One region of the Streptomyces sp. NPDC041068 genome, then DNA from elsewhere that is predicted to be linked to it. Evidence: riboswitches for the same ligand, from Rfam matches in the RefSeq annotation. Region 1 holds a riboswitch; each other region holds the start of a gene.
What was found. A riboswitch is a leader RNA that binds a small molecule or an ion and turns the genes downstream of it on or off. The one in region 1 is predicted to bind thiamine pyrophosphate.

Region 1 (6,700 bases):
CTCCTCGTGCACTCCGACACGACCGCCTATCTGGATTACGGTGACTCGATCGAGGCGGTGAACGACACCATCCGGGAGACACTCACGCGCAACGACGCCGACGAGTGCTGGGACCTCTTCCGCAAGTTCACCAAGCGCTTCGCCTTCCGCGACGAGTCGGGCCCCTCGGCCGTGCGCGAGCTCCTCGACATGTACGGCGGCACGCGCATCGTCCATGGCCACAGCCCCATCCCGTACCTCCTGGGCGACGTCGGCTCCGAGGACGAGTCGGACGGCGGCGGTCCGGTCATCGAGGGCCCGCACGTCTACGCCGACGGTCTGGCCATCGCCATGGACGGCGGAGTGACCATGGCCGGAAAGCTACTGGTCCAGCAACTCCCCCTGGGTATCTGAGCGTTCACTGGGCAGGCGGTCCATTACAGGATCACGCTGGCCAGGGGGGCAATTTCTGGAAACCCCCTGTCACCGCGTGCCGTCACGGCTCTACCATCGGCTTATCCGTAGCAGGCTCCCCTCCGTTTCTGCCCGACGGCTCGTAGCCATGCGAGCCTTAGCCCTACGGAGCATCGGGGGATGCACATGAACAGCGCTCCACACCTGCTCAATGAGGACCGCCCCGAGTACGAGCGGATCCTCGATGAGGCGCTGCGCACCGCACCTGACCGTCCCGAACTCGCCGCAGTGGGCCAGCGGCTCAACACCGAACAACTGCGCACCATGGCCCTGAACGCGACAGCACTGATCACGGCCGCTGCCTCGGCCGAATACGCGCACTACGTGAAGGTTCGCGAGGAGTTGCGCGAACCTCGACCGACGTCCACATCGATCCGCGAAGGGAGCGGACAGAGCGCCGCGGAGTCGGGCTCCGGCGGCGTCAGCCTCGCCACCACGATGGGCGAGGTCGCCGAACCGGCGGCAGCGGGAGCCGGCGCGATCGCCGTCGTCGCGGTCCTCGCACCCGTCCTCGCGGGGACGGCAGCCGCGATCTTCCTGCTCGTCGGCTACATCCTGAAGATGCTCAACCCCGAGCCCGCCTTCGCGAACACCCTGCTCACCGCGGGATGGCTGTTCGGCGCGCTCACCGCCGGGGGCATCCTGGTCGCCGCGGTCGGGCTTCTCCTGACCGCCCTGCGCAACGGCGCCACCTCGCTCCAGGCAGGACTGCACGGCGAGCGGCATGAGGAAGTGTCCCGCGCCAGGGAAGCCTGGGGCCGGGCGCTCCTCGAGCGGGGCGTCGTGCCGTTCCTGCGGGAAGCCCTGACGGAACCGGGCGGGGCTCCCGCCGCCCGTACGCCGTCATCGGGGTCCGGGGGGCACGGCGGCAACGGCCGCATGCCTCAACTCGGCTACCACAGGCCGGGATTCAGCAGCCCGGACGGCGGCCCGACGGCGGGTCCGCGGCCGAGCTTCTCGAGCCCGGACTTCTCCAGCCCGGACTTCGGCGGGCCCGACCACAAGCCGGAGTAACGGGCTCCGGACCCGGGGTCCCGGACGACGGGGTCCCGGACGACGGGGTTCGACTTCGCCTCGACGCGCCGCTGTCGACGAGCGGCGGCGCGCATGGGAGGCGTAGGGCCAGGTGGGCGGTTCGTCATGCCCTCATGGCCCTGGAAGCGCGAAAGCCGGCCCTCGCGCGGTACGGGAGCAGGGCAGTGACCGGTCGGGAACCGGTGCACGGCCTTGCCCCCGCGCGGTGGCGATCGCGGCCCTGGATCAGTCGGCGAGTCCTGGATCAGTCGGCGATCGGCAGATAGACCCGGTTTCCCGCGGCCGCGAACTCCTTGGACTTCTGCTCCATGCCCGCCTCGATGTCGTCGGCGGCCAGATCCCCGCCGTGCTCGCGGCGGATGTCCTGGGAGATCTTCATCGAGCAGAACTTCGGCCCGCACATCGAGCAGAAGTGCGCCGTCTTCGCGGGCTCGGCCGGCAGCGTCTCGTCGTGGAACTCCCGTGCCGTGACCGGGTCGAGGGCCAGATTGAACTGGTCCTCCCAGCGGAACTCGAAGCGCGCGTCCGAGAGCGCGTCGTCCCAGTCCTGCGCGCCGGGGTGCCCCTTGGCAAGGTCGGCGGCGTGCGCCGCGATCTTGTACGTGATCACGCCCGTCTTGACGTCATCCCTGTTCGGCAGGCCCAGGTGCTCCTTGGGCGTGACGTAGCAGAGCATCGCCGTGCCCCACCAGCCGATCATCGCGGCGCCGATGCCGGAGGTGATGTGGTCGTAGGCGGGCGCGATGTCCGTGGTCAGCGGGCCGAGCGTGTAGAACGGCGCCTCCTCGCAGATCTCCTGCTGGAGGTCGATGTTCTCCTTGATCTTGTGCATCGGGACATGCCCCGGGCCCTCGATCATGGTCTGTACGTTGTGCCGCTTGGCGATGGTGTTGAGCTCGCCGAGGGTCCTGAGCTCCGCGAACTGCGCCTCGTCGTTGGCGTCCGCGATCGATCCGGGCCGCAGGCCGTCGCCGAGCGAGTACGTCACGTCGTACGCCGCGAGGATCTCGCAGAGCTCCTCGAAGTGCTCGTACAGGAAGCTCTCCTTGTGGTGCGCGAGGCACCAGGCGGCCATGATCGAACCGCCGCGCGAGACGATGCCGGTCTTGCGGCGCGCGGTGAGCGGGACATACGGAAGGCGCACGCCCGCGTGCACCGTCATGTAGTCCACGCCCTGCTCGGCCTGCTCGATGACCGTGTCCTTGTAGATCTCCCAGGTCAGCTCCTCGGCCTTGCCGTCGACCTTCTCCAGGGCCTGGTAGAGGGGGACGGTGCCGATCGGGACGGGGGAGTTGCGCAGGACCCACTCGCGGGTGGTGTGGATGTTGCGGCCGGTGGAGAGGTCCATGACCGTGTCGGCGCCCCACTTGGTCGCCCATGTCATCTTGTCCACCTCCTCCTCGATGGAGGAAGTGACCGCGGAATTGCCGATGTTGGCGTTCACCTTCACCAGGAACTTCTTGCCGATGATCATCGGCTCGATCTCCGGGTGGTTGACGTTGGCCGGGATGACCGCACGGCCCGCGGCGACCTCGGCGCGCACGATCTCGGGGTCGATGTTCTCCCGGATCCCGATGAACTCCATCTCGGGCGTGATCTCGCCGCGGCGGGCGTACGCGAGCTGCGTCACCGCCTGGCCCGCGCGGGCGCGGCGCGGCTGGCGCGGGCGGCCGGGGAAGACCGCGTCGAGGTTCTTGAGCCCGCCGCGCGGCGAGGTGTGCTTGATGCCGTCGTCCTCGGGGCGGGGCGGACGGCCCACGTACTCCTCGGTGTCGCCGCGGGCGATGATCCAGTTCTCCCGCAGCGGCGGCAGGCCGCGGCGGACGTCGGTCTCGGCCGACGGGTCCGTGTAGGGACCCGAGGTGTCGTACAGCGTGACGGACTTGCCGTTGGTGAGGTGCACCTGGCGGACCGGCACGCGCAGGTCGGGGCGCGAACCCTCGACGTACGCCTTGTGCCAGCCGATGGACTTCCCGGCCTCCGCGCCCTCGGGCGTGCTTGAGGCAGGCGTGCGTGCGTCCGATGTGGTCATGAGACCTACTCCCTACGCCGGCATTACCCGGTAACAGGTTCGGCGGTCGACGCAGCGGATTCCGCACGGCTTCCACGACTCGTGTCGCTTCGTACCGATTTCTACGGAGGTCAGCGCCCTCTCAGCCCGGTGCTCCGAGCTCCCGCGATTGCAAAGGTGGCTCCACGCTAGCGTCATGTCGGGCGCGCTGAACAGAGGGCCCCCTCCGTTCTTGCGATGATCGGGCAGTGACCACCACAGAGCCGCCGCCTCCGCCGCCCTCGCAGCCGCCGCCTCCCGACCCCCATGGACACGGTCACGGAGGTGGTGGCGGAGGCCACGGGCACTCGCACAGCCACGGCCCCGCCGCGCCCGTCTCCAAGCATCTGCGCAAAGTCATCGCCGCGGTGCTGATTCCTTTCGCCACCGCGGTGGTCGTGGGGCTCATGGTCTTCTGGCCCGGCGGCACACCCGCGCACGAGCGGACCGGCGTCGGCTTCGACCGGCAGATGCAGTCGGCGAAGGTCACGAAGGTGCAGGAGCTGCCCTGCAAGGACCTCAACGCCTCGCAGACCCCGCCGAACGGCGACACCTCCACCGCCGAGGGCCAGTCCGCGCAGTCCCGCGCCGAGGGCACCTGCAAGAAGGCGACGATCGAGGTGACCAGCGGCAAGGACAAGGGCCGCACCTTCATCGAGATCATCCAGCCGGACTCGCCCCGGCAACTCCACGAGGGCCAGCAGGTGGTGGTCGCCTACGAGCCCAAGGCACCCGAGTCGCTGCAGTACTCGGTCACCGATGTGAACCGCAAGGTCCCGATGGCGCTGCTCGCCGGCATCTTCGCGCTCGCCGTCGTCGTGGTGGGACGGCTGCGCGGTGTGATGGCCCTGGTCGCGCTCGCCATCAGCTTCCTGGTGCTGACCTTCTTCATCCTGCCGGCGATCCTGCAGGGCTCGAACCCCCTGGTCGTGGCGGTGATCGGGGCGAGCGCCATCATGCTGATCGCGCTCTATCTCTGCCATGGCCTCACCGCCCGCACCTCGGTCGCGGTGCTCGGCACACTGATCTCGCTGCTGCTGATCGGTCTGCTCGGTTCGCTGTTCATCGGCTGGGCGGCGCTGACCGGCAACACGGACGACAACACCGGCCTCATCCACGGCCTGTATCCGTCCATCGACATGAGCGGCCTGCTGCTCGCGGGCGTCATCATCGGCTCGCTCGGCGTACTCGACGACGTGACGGTCACGCAGACCTCCGCGGTCTGGGAGCTGCACCAGGCCAACCCGACGATGGGCTGGCGCGGCCTGTACCGCGCCGGCATCCGCATCGGGCGCGACCACATCGCCTCGGTCGTCAACACCCTCGTCCTCGCCTACGCGGGCGCCGCGCTGCCCCTGCTGCTGCTCTTCTCGATCGCGCAGTCCAGCGTGGGCACCGTGGCCAACAGCGAGTTGGTCGCCGAGGAGATCGTGCGCACCCTGATCGGCTCGATCGGCCTGGTCGCCTCGGTGCCGGTGACAACCGCGCTCGCCGCCCTGGTGGTGTCCGCCGACCGCTCGCCGGGTCCGGCAGCCCCGGTGGCTCGCCCTTCACGCGGGGGAAGGGGCCGCCGCCGCAAGGCCTGACGGCGGGCACACGCGGGGTCGCTCCCAACCGTGAGACCTCTCCCGGCGTGCCACGAAATGCACCAATCTGCCATCCCCATCGGCCCGTTGGCCTCAGGGGTCAGCCCGCGTTCTGCTCCTCCGCGAGGATCCGGTGGAGCGCCTCGTCGAGATGCGTGTCGAAGTCGGCGAGCGCCCGCTCCTGCCCGAGCGGCACCAGCTTGTCCGTACGGTCGAGGAAGGCAAGCAGCGGCGGAATGCCCACCCGGAACAGCGCCTGGTCCCCGCCGACCTGAAGCCTGATCAGGGCCTCGTCGAGCAGATCGGGATCGGTGGGCTCGATGCGCACGTCCCCGTCCCCGCACGGCCTGCCGACCCCGTCGATCAGCAACTCCCGCCCGAAGGCCCACGTCACCGGGGCATCGCCGGGCAGATGGAATGTCAGCCGCACGGCATAGGGATCGTCGATCTCGTAGCGCAACTCCACCGGGATACGAAACGACAGCTCCTCGGAAACAAGGAAGCTCATCATGACCTCTGCCTGAACCGACTCGCCCATCGCGCCCTACCCCGTCGCTTAGCCCTCACTTGGCCAGGAACCAACTCCCTGACACTCCTGGCATCTTGCTTAACGTACACACCAGATCACAAGGAGTGAGTTTTCAGATGCTGATAGAGAAGGCGAGTGTCCCTAGTAGCTTTCCGATCTCGCGCTGCAGCCTCTCGGCCGCGGGCAGCAGCCGGTCGGCCTGATAGGCGGGAACAGAAATGGCCATGGTCGCCGCGGTGTCCCCGGCCGTGATCGGAATCGCCGCGCAGACCGTCCCGAGGGCGTACTCCTGGCGCTCCACGACGGGCCGCATCCGCTCCATGGCTTCCAGCCGTCGCATGAACGTCCGGTCGTCCCGCACCGAGTAGCGAGTGATCGACTGCACCGGATAGCGGTCGAGGTGGTCCTGGCGCGCCTCGTCGTCGAGCTGGCCGAGCAGACACTGGCCGATCGCGTGGGCGTGCCCCGTCTCGCGGAAGTCCGCCCACTCCTCGACTGCGGGATTGCTCGGGGTGTCGGAGACGGCGACGATCTCGATCTCGCCCTCGCGGTAGACCGCGAAGTAGACGGGAACGCCGATGGTGTCGCGCCAGTGGGCCAGCGATTCGTCGATCAGGCCGCGCCGATTCTGCTGCGCCCCGCTGCCGCTCAGCCTCTCGGCTGCCTCGCCGAGCACGAACACGCCCTTCTGGCGGCGCAGATAGCCCTCGTGGGTCAGGGTGCGCAGCAGGTGGTACGCGGTGGGGAGCGCGAGCCTCGCCTCTCGGGCCAGTTGTTTGGCGGGCGCCCCGTCCTGGTGCGAGGCGGCGGCTTCCAGCAGCCGCATCGCCCGCTGCACGGAGCCGATGAGGGTCGGCGCGACGCCTGCGGAGACCGCGTCGGCGTCAACCGGTGGAGTGGTGGTGTCGACCGCGGCCAAGGTTCGCTCCCGAAGCACGTGGGGGGTCTCCGCCCATGCCCGGTTACACCAGATACACCGGATACACACGGGAAGGGGCAGTGCGCCCGTCCGCGGGGATCGCCCCCCGCGTCGGTTTTCGGACTCTA
Region 2 (6,700 bases), on a different contig from region 1:
GCGGATGGCCGTGGTGACCCCGTTCGACAAGAGCGCACTGCGCAACATCGAGCAGGCGATCCGCGACTCCGACCTCGGCGTCAACCCGAGCAACGACGGCAACATCATCCGGGTGACCTTCCCCGAGCTCACGGAGGAGCGCCGCCGGGAGTACATCAAGGTCGCCAAGACCAAGGCCGAGGACTCCAAGATCTCGATCCGGTCGATCCGCCGCAAGGCCAAGGACGCCTTCGACAAGGCGATCAAGGACGGCGACATCGGCGAGGACGAGGGCCGTCGCGCCGAGAAGGAGCTCGACGACACCACCGCGAAGTACGTCGCCCAGGTGGACGAGCTGCTCAAGCACAAGGAAGCCGAGCTGCTCGAAGTCTGAGGCTCGAGTCCGAGGAATCAGGAAACCGATCCGTGAACGACTCTTCCTGGGGGGCGCCGCCCAGAGCCGGGTATTGGGGGCCGCCCGACCAGGGGCCTGGTCAGGGGGCGCCCTCGTCAGGTCCCGCGTACGATGCGCAGGACGCGCTGTTTCCGTCTGAGACGCAGCCCATGCCCATCGTGCCCGACGTACCCGTGACCGGCGGAGACCAGGACGACGACCGGGGGGCCACTCGGATGGGCGGCCCCCTGTTCCGTGACGAGCCTCCGCAGGAGCCCATGCCCAGCGCACCACAGCCCGCTCCGGCAGCACCGCAGAAGAAGAACGCGGGGCGCGACCTCGGGGCGGCCATAGGAGTCGGGGTGGGACTCGGCGCGGTGATCATCGCGTCGCTGTTCATCGTGAAGGCCGTCTTCGTCGGCGTCATAGCGGTCGCCGTCGTGGTCGGTCTTTGGGAGCTCACCTCCCGGCTCGAGGAACGCAAGGGCATCAAGGCGCCGCTGGTCCCGCTCGCGGTGGGCGGCGCGGCGATGGTCGTCGCCGGGTATGTGCGAGGGGCCGAGGGCGCCTGGGTCGCCATGGCGCTCACCGCGCTCGCGGTGCTCGTGTGGCGCATGACCGAGCCTCCCGAGGGCTATCTCAAGGACGTCACGGCCGGGGTCTTCGCGGCCTTTTACGTGCCGTTCCTCGCGACGTTCGTGGCGCTGATGCTCACCGCGGACGACGGTCCTCAGCGGGTGCTCACCTTCCTGCTCCTGACCGTGGTCAGCGACACCGGTGCGTACGCGATCGGCTGGCGCTTCGGCAAACACAAGCTGGCGCCGCGCATCAGCCCCGGCAAGACCCGCGAGGGCCTGGTCGGCGCGGTCACCTTCGCGATGGCCGCGGGCGCGCTGTGCCTGCAGTTCCTGATCGACGACGGGACCTGGTGGCAGGGCCTGCTGCTCGGCCTCGCGGTCGCGGCGAGCGCCACGCTCGGTGACCTGGGCGAGTCGATGATCAAGCGGGACCTCGGGATCAAGGACATGGGCACGCTGCTGCCGGGTCACGGCGGCATCATGGACCGCCTCGACTCGCTGCTGCCGACGGCGCCGGTGGTGTGGTTGCTGCTGGTGGTCTTCGTCGGATCGGGCTGAGCAGTTCCCTTCTGCGGATCGTCGTACGAGCCCCCTTCCTGCACCGGAAGGGGGCTCGTTGTCGTAGGGTCCCGGACATGGGGCGGGCGAAGCTGGAGAAGGACGGCACCTACCACGGGGATTTACCGTGCAAGTGGTGCGAGACACTCATAGACCAGGGCGGACGGCGCAGGCCACGGCTGTACTGCCGGACCTCGCACCGCTGGAAGGAATACGGCTCCCGGGTCGGAGTGGTGATCGCCGGGATCTTCGGCTGAGGGCCGAGGAGGCCGGGCCGGAGGGCCGGGTGAGCCCGAGCGGGGCCGTGGGCGGGCCGTCGCAGCGCCCGAGCGGGCCGGGCCGGAGCGCGTCCCGAGCCGCCCGATCTCCGGCCGCGAGAGGCATGCGCGGTCATCTGCGACACTGGTAGTGCCATGCCTAAGCCCGGAGAACTCACTTTCGTCGCGCCCCGCGGAGCCAAGAAGCCCCCGCGACACCTCGCCGACCTCACGCCCGCCGAGCGCAAGGAAGCCGTCGCCGCCATCGGCGAGAAGCCGTTCCGCGCCAAGCAGCTCTCGCAGCACTACTTCGCGCGGTACGCGCACGACCCGGCCGAGTGGACCGACATCCCCGCCGGTGCGCGCGAGAAGCTCCGTGAGGCGCTGCTGCCCGATCTGATGTCCGTGGTGCGGCACATCAGCTGTGACGACGACACCACCCGCAAGACCCTCTGGCGGCTCTTCGACGGGACGCTCGTCGAGTCCGTGCTCATGCGCTACCCGGACCGGGTCACCATGTGCATCAGCTCCCAGGCGGGCTGTGGCATGAACTGTCCGTTCTGTGCCACGGGGCAGGCCGGGCTCGACCGGAATCTTTCGACCGGCGAGATCGTGCACCAGATCGTGGACGGGATGCGCGCGCTGCGCGACGGTGAGATTCCGGGCGGGCCCGCGCGGCTCTCCAACATCGTCTTCATGGGCATGGGCGAGCCGCTCGCCAACTACAAGCGCGTCGTCGGCGCCATTCGCGCGCTGACGGACCCGGAGCCGGACGGCCTCGGGCTCTCGCAGCGCGGGATCACCGTGTCGACGGTCGGGCTCGTGCCCGCCATCCACCGGTTCGCCGACGAGGGCTTCAAGTGCCGCCTCGCCATCTCGCTGCACGCGCCGGACGACGAGCTGCGCGACACCCTCGTCCCGGTCAACACGCGGTGGAAGGTTCGCGAGGTGCTGGACGCGGGGTGGGAGTACGCCGCCAAGTCGGGGCGCCGGCTCTCCATCGAGTACGCGCTGATCAGGGACATCAACGACCAGGCCTGGCGCGGTGACCGGCTCGGGCGGCTGCTCAAGGGCAAGCCGGTGCACGTCAACCTCATCCCGCTGAACCCGACGCCGGGCTCGAAGTGGACGGCCTCGCGGCCCGAGGACGAGAAGGCGTTCGTGGAGGCCATCGCCGCCCACGGCGTGCCGGTCACCATTCGGGACACCCGGGGCCAGGAGATCGACGGAGCGTGCGGCCAGCTGGCCGCGAGCGAGCGGTAGCCGAGGGGTACGCTGGCGGGCGTACGACCTCGTACACACATCTGCATATTCCGACAGGGGAGCGCCACAGCGCTGAGAGTGCGGCACCTTGGACAGGTGGGCCGCAGACCCTCTGAACCTCGCCCAGGTCATTCTGGGTAGGAAGTTCGGTCATTACTCAAGCTGTTGCGCCCTGCGCGCGGACCGCTCGGTCCGCGCGCAGGGCCGCGTCTTCTCCTGGTCACCCAGGAGGAAGTTTCCGTGAGCACCACCAAGAAGGTCACGTTCACCGCGGTCGCGGTGGGCATCGGTCTTGTCGCCGTCTCCGCGTGCGGCAGCTCCGACGGCGGGTCGGGGACGACCGACTCCAAGAGCGTCACCCTCGTCAGCCACGACTCCTTCAACGTCTCCAAGGACGTACTGAAGGACTTCGAGAGGCGGTCCGGCTACAAGGTCAAGGTCCTCAAGGACGGCGACGCGGGCGCCGCTGTCAACAAGGCGATCCTGTCGAAGGACAATCCGCAGGGCGACGTCTTCTTCGGCGTCGACAACACCCTGCTCTCGCGCGCGCTCGACAACGGGCTCTTCCAGTCGTACGAGGCCAAGGGCTCGGACAAGATCAAGCCTGGGTTCCGGGTGGACCAGGACAAGCACCGGGTCACGCCCGTCGACAGCGGTGACATCTGCGTCAACTACGACAAGAAGTACTTCGCCGACAAGAAGCTGGCGCCGCCGAAGTCCTTCGAGGATCTCGTCGAGCCGCAGTACAAGGACCTGCTGGTCACCGAGAACGCGTCGACCTCGTCGCCCGGTCTCGGCTTCCTGCTCGGTACCGCCGCCAAGTACGGCGACAAGGGCTGGGAGAGCTACTGGAAGAAGCTCAAGGACAACGGCGTCAAGGTCGTCGACGGCTGGGAGCAGGCCTACAACGAGGAGTTCTCCGGGTCCGCAGGTGGCAAGAAGGCCAAGGGCGACCGGCCGCTCGTCGTCTCGTACGCCTCCTCGCCGCCCGTCGAGGTCCTCTACGCGAAGCCGCAGCCCAAGGAGGCGCCGACCGGCGTCGCGACCGGCACCTGCTTCCGCCAGGTCGAGTACGCGGGTCTGCTCAGCAACGCCAAGAACGAGAAGGGCGGCAAGGCGCTCCTCGACTTCCTCGCGGGCAAGGAGTTCCAGGAGGACATGCCGCTGAACATGTTCGTGAACCCGGTGCGCGAAGGCACGAAGCTGCCCGAGCTGTTCACGGAGCACGGCGTGACGGTCGACAAGCCCGAGACCCTGGACCCGAAGAAGATCGCCGACAACCGTGAGCCGTGGATCAAGTCGTGGACCTCGCTCGTACTGAAGTGACCGAAGTGAAGGGGCGCTCCGTGAAGGGGCGTTCGCGCGGGAGCGCGGCTCGGCTCGGCCTGATGGTCGTGCCCGTCGCGTTCTTCGCGCTCTTCTTCGCCTACCCGGTGACGGCGATCGTCGCGCGCGGTCTGCACGTCGACGGCGTCTGGCAGTTCGGGCGGATCACGGACGTGCTCGGGCAGTCCGACATCCGGCACGTGCTGTGGTTCACCACCTGGCAGGCGCTCGCGTCGACCGCGCTCACGCTGCTGATCGCGCTCCCCGGCGCGTATGTCTTCGCGCGCTTCGACTTCCCCGGCAAGCAGGTGCTGCGGGCCGTCGTCACCGTGCCGTTCGTGCTGCCGACGGTCGTCGTCGGGACCGCCTTCCTCGCGCTGCTCGGGCGGGGCGGGCTGCTCGACGAGGCGTGGGGCGTGCGCCTGGACACCACCGTGTGGGCGATCCTGCTCGCGCACGTCTTCTTCAATTACGCGGTCGTCGTGCGGACCGTGGGCGGGCTCTGGTCGCAGCTCGATCCGCGGCAGGAGGAGGCCGCGCGGATGCTCGGCGCCTCGCGCTGGACGGCCTGGCGGACGGTGACGCTGCCCGCGCTCGGCCCGGCGGTGGCCGCCGCCGCGCTCATGGTCTTCCTCTTCACCTTCACCTCCTTCGGCGTCGTCCAGATCCTCGGCGGACCCGCGTACTCGACGCTCGAAGTGGAGATCTACCGGCAGACCGCGCAGCTGCTCGACCTGCCGACGGCGGCCGTCCTGACCATCGTGCAGTTCGTGGCCGTGGGGCTGATTCTTGCCGTGCACGCGTGGACGGTGCGACGGCGCGAGAGCGCGCTGAAGCTGGTCGACGCGTCGAGCGTGGCGCGGCGGCCGCGCGGGGCGGGGCAGTGGACGCTGCTCGGCCTGGTCGTCGCGACCGTCGCCGTGCTGATCCTGCTGCCGCTCGGCGTGCTGATCCGGCGATCCTTCGAAGGCGCCGCCGGGTCGGACGGCTTCGGATTCGCGTACTACAAGGAGCTGACCTCGGCGGACGGCGGTGCCTTCCTCGTGCCGCCGATCGAGGCGGTCTGGAACTCCCTGCAGTACGCGGTCGTGGCCACGGCCATCGCGGTCGTCATCGGGGGGCTTGCGGCCGCCGCGCTCACCCGGCGCGCGGGCCGGCTCGTACGTGGCTTCGACGCGCTGCTCATGCTGCCGCTCGGAGTCTCCGCGGTGACGGTCGGCTTCGGGTTCCTGATCACGCTGGACAAGCCCCCGCTGGATCTGCGGTCCTCCTGGATCCTGGTGCCGCTCGCCCAGGCGCTCGTCGGCGTGCCCTTCGTCGTACGCACCATGCTGCCCGTCCTGCGCGCGGTGGACGGACGGCTGCGGGAGGCGGCGGCCGTGCTCGGGGCCTCGCCGCTGCGGGCCTGGCGGGAGGTCGATCTGCCGATGGTGCGGCGGGCGCTGCTCATCGCCGCGGGGTTCGCCTTCGCCGTGTCGCTCGGCGAGTTCGGGGCGACGGTCTTCATCGCGCGGCCCGACAACCCGACGCTGCCGGTCGCTGTAGCGCGGCTGCTCGGGCGGGCCGGTGACCTCAACTACGGGCAGGCGATGGCCCTTTCGACGATTCTCATGGTGGTGTGCGCGGTGTCCCTGCTGCTCCTGGAACGCATCCGGACCGACCGCACCACGGGGGAGTTCTGATGGCGACCTCCTCGGCGAACACCTCGGCGAACGCCTTGCTGAGCCTTCGCGGCGCGACGGTGCGGTTCGGGGGGCGGGCCGCGCTGGACGCCGTCGACCTCGACGTCACCGAGCACGAGATCGTCTGCGTGCTCGGGCCGAGCGGCAGCGGCAAGTCGACGCTGCTGCGCGTGGTGGCCGGGCTGCAGGGCCTGGACGCGGGCCAGGTGCAGCTCGGCGGGCGCGATCAGCGCGGGGTGCCCGCGCACAAGCGGGGCGTCGGCCTGATGTTCCAGGATCACCAGCTCTTCCCGCAGCGCGACGTGACGGGCAACGTCGCCTTCGGCCTTCGCATGCGCGGCGCCTCGCGGGGCGAACAGGCCGACCGTGTCGCCGAGTTGCTGGAGCTCGTGGGGCTTCCGAAGGCGCAGCGGCGCGCGGTGGCCTCGCTGTCCGGCGGCGAGCAGCAGCGGGTGGCGCTCGCGCGGGCGCTGGCTCCGCGGCCGCGCCTGCTGATGCTGGACGAGCCGCTGGGGCAGCTCGACCGCTCGCTGCGGGAGCGGCTCGTGGTCGAACTGCGTGAGCTCTTCGACGAGTTGGGCACGACCGTGCTCGCCGTCACGCACGACCAGGGCGAGGCCTTCGCGCTCGCCGACCGGGTCGTGGTGATGCGGGACGGGCGGA
Region 3 (6,700 bases), on a different contig from region 1:
GCGCCCTCCAGCTTGTCCGTGGCCTCGTCGACCTTCATGCCCGTCACGTCCGGGACCTCGATCATCGGCGGACCCTTGGAGACCGTCAGCTCGATCGTGTCGCCCTTGGCGACGAGCTTGTTCTCGGGGACGGACTGCTTGAGGACGGTGCCCTTGTCCTCGTCGGAGGCGACCGGCTCCCCGATCTCGACCTTGAGCCCGGACTCCTCCAGCTCGGCGGTGGCGTCCTCCTGGGAGTCGCCCGTCACGTCCGGGACCTGGACGGACTCGCCCTTGCTGACGACCAGGGCGACGGCAGAGCCCGCCTTGCGGGTGAAGCCGGCCCGCGGGTCCGTGCTGATCACGGAGCCCTTCTTGACGTCGTCGCTGAAGGTCTTGGTGACCATGCCCGGTTCGAGCCCGGAGTTCTTGAGCTCCTTCTTCGCCGTGGCCAGCGGGATGTTCTTCACGTCCGGGACCTTCACGGTCTCCGGGCCCAGCGAGACGGTCAGCGTCACCTTGCCGTTGTGCCGGATGCGGTCGCCCGCGGCGGGGTCGCTGCCCATGACCGTGCCGCGCTTGTCCGTGTCGCTGTACTCGCGCTTGATGTCCTGCACGTCGAGCCCGGCCTCGTCGAGCCGCTGCTTCGCCTGTGCCTCGGTCTTCGCCAGGAGCGGCGGGACCTTCGTGAACTGGCCGGAGTTGATGTACCAGACGCCGGTGCCGACGCCGAGAACGAGCAGGACGGCGGCTATCAGCGCGACCGTGCGCCGGCGCGGGTCGAAGCGCCGACGGGAGGCCCGGGGCGCGGGAGGCGGTCCGGGCGGCGGGGTCGCGAGGACGCTGGTGCGGTTCAGGGCGTCCTGGCCGCTCTGCCCGCCCTGCTCGCCCTCGGTGGGCAGCGAGAGCTGGACGGAACGCACCGCGCGCGGGATCACGCTCGTGCGGTCCTCGGCGTTGTCGTGCCCGGTCGCGTGCGCCTGCGGAGGCACCGCGTCGAGCTGCGCCTCGGTCAGCGCGGCTCGCGCCTCCCTGAGCTGGGCGAGGAGCGCCACGGCGTCGTAGGGGCGGACGTCCGGGGTGCGCGCGGTGGCGGAGGCGACCAGCTCGTCCAGCTCGAAGGGGAGCCCGGGGACGGCCGCCGACGGGGGCGGCACGTCTTCGTTGAGGTGCTGGTAGAGGACCTGGGCCGGGGAGTCGCCGGAGTGCGGCTTGCCGCCGGTCAGCATCTCGTAGAGGACGACACCGCACGCGTACACGTCCACGCGGGTGTCCGCCGTGCCGTGCTCGATCTGCTCGGGAGCGAGGTAGGAGACGGTGCCGAGGACGGTGCCCGTCGTGTTCGTGACGGTGTCCACCGCGCGCACGAGCCCGAAGTCGGCGACCTTCACCCGGCCGTCGTCCCCTATGAGGACGTTCTCCGGCTTCATGTCGCGGTGCACGAACCCGGCGCGGTGCGCGGCGCCGAGCGCGGCCAGGACCGGCTCCAGGATGTCGAGCGCGGCCCGGGGCTGCAGGGCGCCCCGCTCGCGCAGGACGTCGCGCAGGGTGCAGCCCGCGATGTACTCCATCGCGAGGTAGACGTACGACCCGTCGGTGCCCTGGTCGAAGACGCCGACCACGTTCGGGTGGGAGAGGCGCGCCACCGACTTGGCCTCGCGGATGAAGCGGTCGACGAAGGAGGCGTCGGCCGCGAGCGTCGGGTGCATGACCTTGAGCGCGAGCACGCGGTCGAGGCGGGTGTCCACGGCCCGGTAGACCGTGGCCATCCCGCCGACCGCGATGCGTCCGTCGATCCGGTAACGGCTGTCGAGCAGCTGCCCGACGAGGGGGTCCTGAAGGGTCGTGTCCACGGAGGGGAGTCTACGAGCCGACGCCGACAGCCCATCCCGTCCGGGGGGATTCACAGCCGTACTGCAGCCGAGCTGTAACAGGGCCCCGGGGCAGGCGGGGCAGGCGGGGCCCGGGAGTCGGACCCCTCAGAACGCCGGCCGCTCCGGGTCCAGCCTGGCCAAGCCCTCCGCGGGGGAAGACGCCTCCGCGAAGTGCCGCCGCGGGATCCGCCCGGCCCGGTGCGCGAGGCGCCCCGCCTCGACCCCGTGCCGCATGGCCTCCGCCATCAGGACCGGCTCTTGCGCCCGCGTCACCGCGGAGGCGAGCATCACACCCGCGCACCCCAGCTCCATCGCGAGCACCGCGTCGGACGCCGTGCCCGCGCCCGCGTCCAGGATCACCGGCACGCGCGCGTGCTCCACGATCAGCTGGAAGTTGTGCGGGTTGCGGATGCCGAGCCCGGAGCCGATGGGGGAGCCGAGCGGCATGATCGCCGCGCACCCCACGTCCTCCAGCTTCCGGGCGAGCACCGGGTCGTCGTTCGTGTACGGAAGGACCGTGAACCCGTCGTCGATCAGGGTCTCGGCGGCGTCCAGGAGCTCGATCGGGTCGGGCAGCAGGGTGCGCTCGTCGGCGATCACCTCCAGCTTCACCAGGTCCGTGCCGAGCGCCTCGCGCGCCAGGCGGGCGGTGAGGACGGCCTCGCCCGCGGTGAAGCAGCCCGCCGTGTTGGGCAGCACACGGATGCCGAGCCGGTCCAGGACGGAGAGCACGGAGCCCTGCACACCCGGGTCCAGGCGGCGCATCGCGACCGTCGTCAGCTCCGTGCCGGACGCGACGAGGGAGCGCTCCAGGACGTCGAGGCTCGGCGCCCCGCCCGTACCCATGATCAGGCGCGAGGAGAGGGAGAGCCCGCCGATGAGGAAGGGGTCGTCTGCCATGGTCGGTTCAGCCTCCCTGGACGGCGGTGAGTACTTCGACGCGGTCGCCAGCGGCGAGCGTCGTGGTGGGCCACTGCGCGCGCGGGACGACGGTTTCGTTGAGGGCGGCGGCGACACCGGAGTGGGCCGCGGTGAGGGTGGCCACGAGGGCTTCGAGCGTGGTGCCGAAGGCCACGTCGCGTGCCTCCCCATTGACGGAGACGTTGACGGAAGCGGCGGAGGACGTGCTCATAGTGCTCATACGGGCTGCTCCGTGAGGGACTGCGTGGGGGATACGAGAGAGGCGTCGGCGAAGCGGCGCGGGGTGAACGCAAGCGCCTCGTCCGGCAGTTCGCCCGTGGTCAGCGCGTGCGCCATGACGTCGCCGGTGAGGGGCGTCAGGAGGACGCCGTTGCGGTAGTGCCCGGTGGCCAGCTGGAGCCCGTCGAGCCGGGTCGGGCCGAGCAGCGGCGCGTTGTCGGGGGAGCCGGGGCGCAGACCGGCGCGGGTCTCGGTGAGCGGCAGTTCCGTGATGCCGGGCACGAGTTCATGGGCGTCCCGCAGGAGTTCGTACACGCCGCCCGCGGTGACCGTGGTGTCCCAGCCGAGCTCCTCGCTGGTCGCGCCGACGACGAGCTCGCCGTTCTCGCGCGGCACCAGGTAGACGTGGCTGCCGCGCACGACCGCGCGCACGGTGCGGCTCAGGAACGGCGCGTACGGCTTCGGCACCGTCAGGCGCAGCACCTGTCCCTTCACGGGGCGCACGGGCGGCAGGACGTCGTCGGGGACGCCCGCGAGGCGCCCGCTGAGACTGCCCGCCGCGAGCACGGTCTGCCCCGCGTCCAGCCCGGTGCCGTCCGCGAGAACGATGCCGCGCGCCCGCTCGCGTACGACCGAGAGCCGCTCGGCCCAGGCGCGGTGGAAGACCACGCCCGCCCGCTCGCAGGCGACCAGGAGCGCCGCCGCGAGCCTGCGCGGGTCGATCTGGTGGTCGCCGTCGACCCGGAGCCCGCCGCGCACCCCCGGCGCGAGCATCGGCTCAAGGCGCCGGCACTCGCGCCCGCTCAGCCACTCGGACTCGAGCCCCGAGCGGCGCTGCAGGGCGTGCAGCTCGCGCAGGTGGGCGCGGTCGTCCGCGTCGAGCGCCACCGCGAGCGTGCCGCACGCGCGGTAGCCGAGGTCGCGCCCGCTCGCCTCGGCCAGCTCGGCGGCGAAGGCGGGATAACGGCGGGCGGATTCGAGGTTGATGCCGAGCAGTGTCTGCTCGCCGTAGTGCAGTTCGGTGACGGCGGCCAGCATGCCCGCGGCGACCTGCGCCGCGCCGCCGCCCGGTGCGGGGTCCACGACCGCCACGGAGAGCCCGCGCTGCGCGGCACGCCAGGCCGTGACCAGGCCGATGACGCCGCCTCCGACGACCAGGACGTCAGAGGTGGCGGATGGTGTTGTCGTACGTGGATGCATGGGCGTCCAGCCCCTCCCTTCGCCGGCATGACCCGGATCAGGTTCGTACGGTCGGAGGCCGTCCCAGCCTCCCTCTCAGCCCGGTGCGTCCGGGCTCCCGCGAGTGCTCTGCACCGGCCACCCTAGCCCGTCGCCCCGCGCGGCAGTAGGGGAGCCGTCCCGGCACGGACGGTGACCATGTGTCAGAGATCTCCTCGTCGGCCCCTGAAGGCGTCGGTGCCCGCCGCCCTAAAGTGATCGGGTGAGCGAGCAGCAGAGGCAGAGCGAACAGCGGCCGAACGGCCGGTACAAGCAGCCGGAGCGGCACGTCGTCATCGTCGGCGCGGGGATGGCCGGCGTGCAGACCGCCGTGGCCCTGCGCGAGCAGGGATTCACCGGCGCGGTCACCCTCATCGGGGCGGAGCCCCACCAGCCGTACGACAGGCCGCCGCTGTCCAAGGCGGTGCTGCTCGGCAAGGCGGAGGGTTCCGCCTTCGACATCGACTTCGAGGCGCTCGGCATCGAGCTGAGCCTGGGGCGCGAGGTCACCGGGGTGCGCCCGGCCGACCACGAACTGGACACCGGCGCGGGCCCGGTCGCGTACGACGTCCTGGTCCTCGCGACCGGCGCCGAACCGATCAGGCTGCCCGGTACCGAAGGAGTCCCCGGGGTCCACCTCCTGCGCACCCTGGACGACGCCGAGCGGCTGCGTCCCGTCCTCGCGGAGCAGCGCGACGTCGTGGTCGTCGGGGCGGGCTGGATCGGCGCGGAGTTCGCCACCGCCGCGCGCGAGGCGGGCTGTTCCGTCACCGTGGTCGAGGCCGCCGAACGACCGCTCGCCGGGGCTCTGCCCGCCGAGGTCGCGGCCCCCATGGCGAGTTGGTACGCGGACTCCGGAGCCGTCCTGCGCACCCACGCGCGCGTGGAGCGCGTCGAGCCGGGCACGGTGGTCCTGTCCGACGGGACCCGGCTGCCCGCGGGCGCCGTCGTCGTCGGCATCGGGGCGCGGCCCGCCACGGACTGGCTGGCCGGTTCCGACATCGAGCTCGGCACCCACAAGGAGGTCGTGACCGACGACCGTCTGCGCACGTCGGCGCCGGACGTGTACGCGGTCGGCGACTGCTCCTCCTTCCCTTCGGGAAGGTACGGCGAGCGCCTGCTCGTGCACCACTGGGACAACGCGGTCCAGGGCCCGCGCACGGTGGCGGCGAACATCATCGGCGAGACCCCGGCGCCGTACGACCCCGTGCCCTACTTCTGGTCGGAGCAGTTCGGCCGCTTCGTGCAGTACGCGGGACATCACGCGGCGGCCGACGAGCTGGTCTGGCGCGGCGACCCGGCGGGCATGGCCTGGTCGGTGTGCTGGCTGCGGGAGGGCGCCCTGGTGGCGGTCCTCGCGGTGGGCCGCCCCAGGGACCTGGCCCAGGGCCGCAAGCTCATCGAGGCGGGCACCCGCCTGGACGCGGCCAAGGTCGCGGACCCCTCGATCCCGCTGAAGAAGGCGGAGTACGCGTAAGAGGAGCGCGAAGGCGCAGCGCGGGCGCGGCAGGGGTGAGTGCCCGCGCCCCGGCCCGTGCGCCCGAGCGGCGATACGCTGGACCACGTGACCGAGATTGACGCAAAGACCGATGCTCTCGTCCCTGCCTGGCTCCACCTCCCCGACATCGCGGAAATGCTCGATGTCGAGGTGACGCGCGTGCGCCAGCTGGTTAAGGAGGGCCAGCTGATCGCCGTGCGCCGTGGTGAGAACCGCGCGCTTCAGGTGCCGGCCGCCTTCATCGACGGCGACAAGGTCGTCAAGGGCCTCGCAGGCACCCTGACGCTCCTGAAGGACGACGGTTTCTCCGACGAAGAGATGCTCGAGTGGCTCTTCACCCCCGACCCGACCCTGCCCGGCACCCCCGCGCAGGCACTGAGCGAGAATCGCGGCACGGAGGTGAAGCGCCGCGCCCAGGCGCTCGCCGTCTGAGCAGGCGCTTGGCCGTCTGACCTGAACACAATCGTCCGGCGCGGGGACCGCGTGACACCACGCGGTCCCCGCGCCACCGACAACGGGGGGACTTCTCCATGGCTGCCGACCACCGCGCTCAGCTCGCCGACGCCCGGCTCTATCTGTGCGTGGACGCCCGCAAGCGGCAGGGAGACCTTCCGGAGTTCCTCGACGCCGTCCTCGCGGGCGGTGTCGACATCGTGCAGCTGCGGGACAAGGGCATGGAGGCCGGCGAGGAGCTCGAGCACCTCCAGGTCTTCGCCGACGCCGCACGGCGGCACGGCAAGCTCCTCGCGGTGAACGACCGCGCGGACGTCGCGCACGCCATCGGGGCCGACGTGCTCCACCTCGGCCAGGGCGACCTGCCCGTCCCCGCGGCCCGCGCCGTCCTCGGCGAGGACGTGCTCATCGGCCGCTCCACGCACGCCGAGTCCGAGGCCGCCGCGGCCGCCGTCCAGGACGGCGTGGACTACTTCTGCACCGGGCCTTGCTGGCCCACGCCCACCAAGCCGGGCCGCCACGCCCCCGGCCTCGACCT

Region 2: another riboswitch for thiamine pyrophosphate. It lies ahead of AB0B50_RS35625 (thiamine ABC transporter substrate-binding protein); the one in region 1 lies ahead of thiC (phosphomethylpyrimidine synthase ThiC).
Region 3: another riboswitch for thiamine pyrophosphate. It lies ahead of thiO (glycine oxidase ThiO); the one in region 1 lies ahead of thiC (phosphomethylpyrimidine synthase ThiC).

Annotation. Positions count from the first base shown of each region.
Region 1 is NZ_JBEZCG010000014.1:35,123-41,822, reverse strand. Features, by position in the region: gene AB0B50_RS29895 (metallophosphoesterase) at 1-393, shown strand, start outside; gene AB0B50_RS29890 (hypothetical protein) at 574-1,467, shown strand; gene thiC (phosphomethylpyrimidine synthase ThiC) at 1,733-3,520, opposite strand; TPP riboswitch at 3,513-3,676, opposite strand; gene AB0B50_RS29880 (YibE/F family protein) at 3,748-5,124, shown strand; gene AB0B50_RS29875 (SsgA family sporulation/cell division regulator) at 5,225-5,662, opposite strand; gene AB0B50_RS29870 (IclR family transcriptional regulator C-terminal domain-containing protein) at 5,766-6,491, opposite strand.
Region 2 is NZ_JBEZCG010000019.1:65,769-72,468, reverse strand. Features, by position in the region: gene frr (ribosome recycling factor) at 1-373, shown strand, start outside; gene AB0B50_RS35640 (phosphatidate cytidylyltransferase) at 406-1,509, shown strand; gene AB0B50_RS35635 (hypothetical protein) at 1,587-1,766, shown strand; gene rlmN (23S rRNA (adenine(2503)-C(2))-methyltransferase RlmN) at 1,923-3,029, shown strand; TPP riboswitch at 3,075-3,191, shown strand; gene AB0B50_RS35625 (thiamine ABC transporter substrate-binding protein) at 3,270-4,355, shown strand; gene AB0B50_RS35620 (iron ABC transporter permease) at 4,418-6,037, shown strand; gene AB0B50_RS35615 (ABC transporter ATP-binding protein) at 6,037-6,700, shown strand, end outside.
Region 3 is NZ_JBEZCG010000022.1:111,910-118,609, forward strand. Features, by position in the region: gene pknB (Stk1 family PASTA domain-containing Ser/Thr kinase) at 1-1,832, opposite strand, end outside; gene AB0B50_RS38145 (thiazole synthase) at 1,959-2,753, opposite strand; gene thiS (sulfur carrier protein ThiS) at 2,761-2,985, opposite strand; gene thiO (glycine oxidase ThiO) at 2,991-4,193, opposite strand; TPP riboswitch at 4,191-4,304, opposite strand; gene AB0B50_RS38160 (FAD-dependent oxidoreductase) at 4,522-5,688, shown strand; gene AB0B50_RS38165 (Rv2175c family DNA-binding protein) at 5,776-6,141, shown strand; gene thiE (thiamine phosphate synthase) at 6,240-6,700, shown strand, end outside.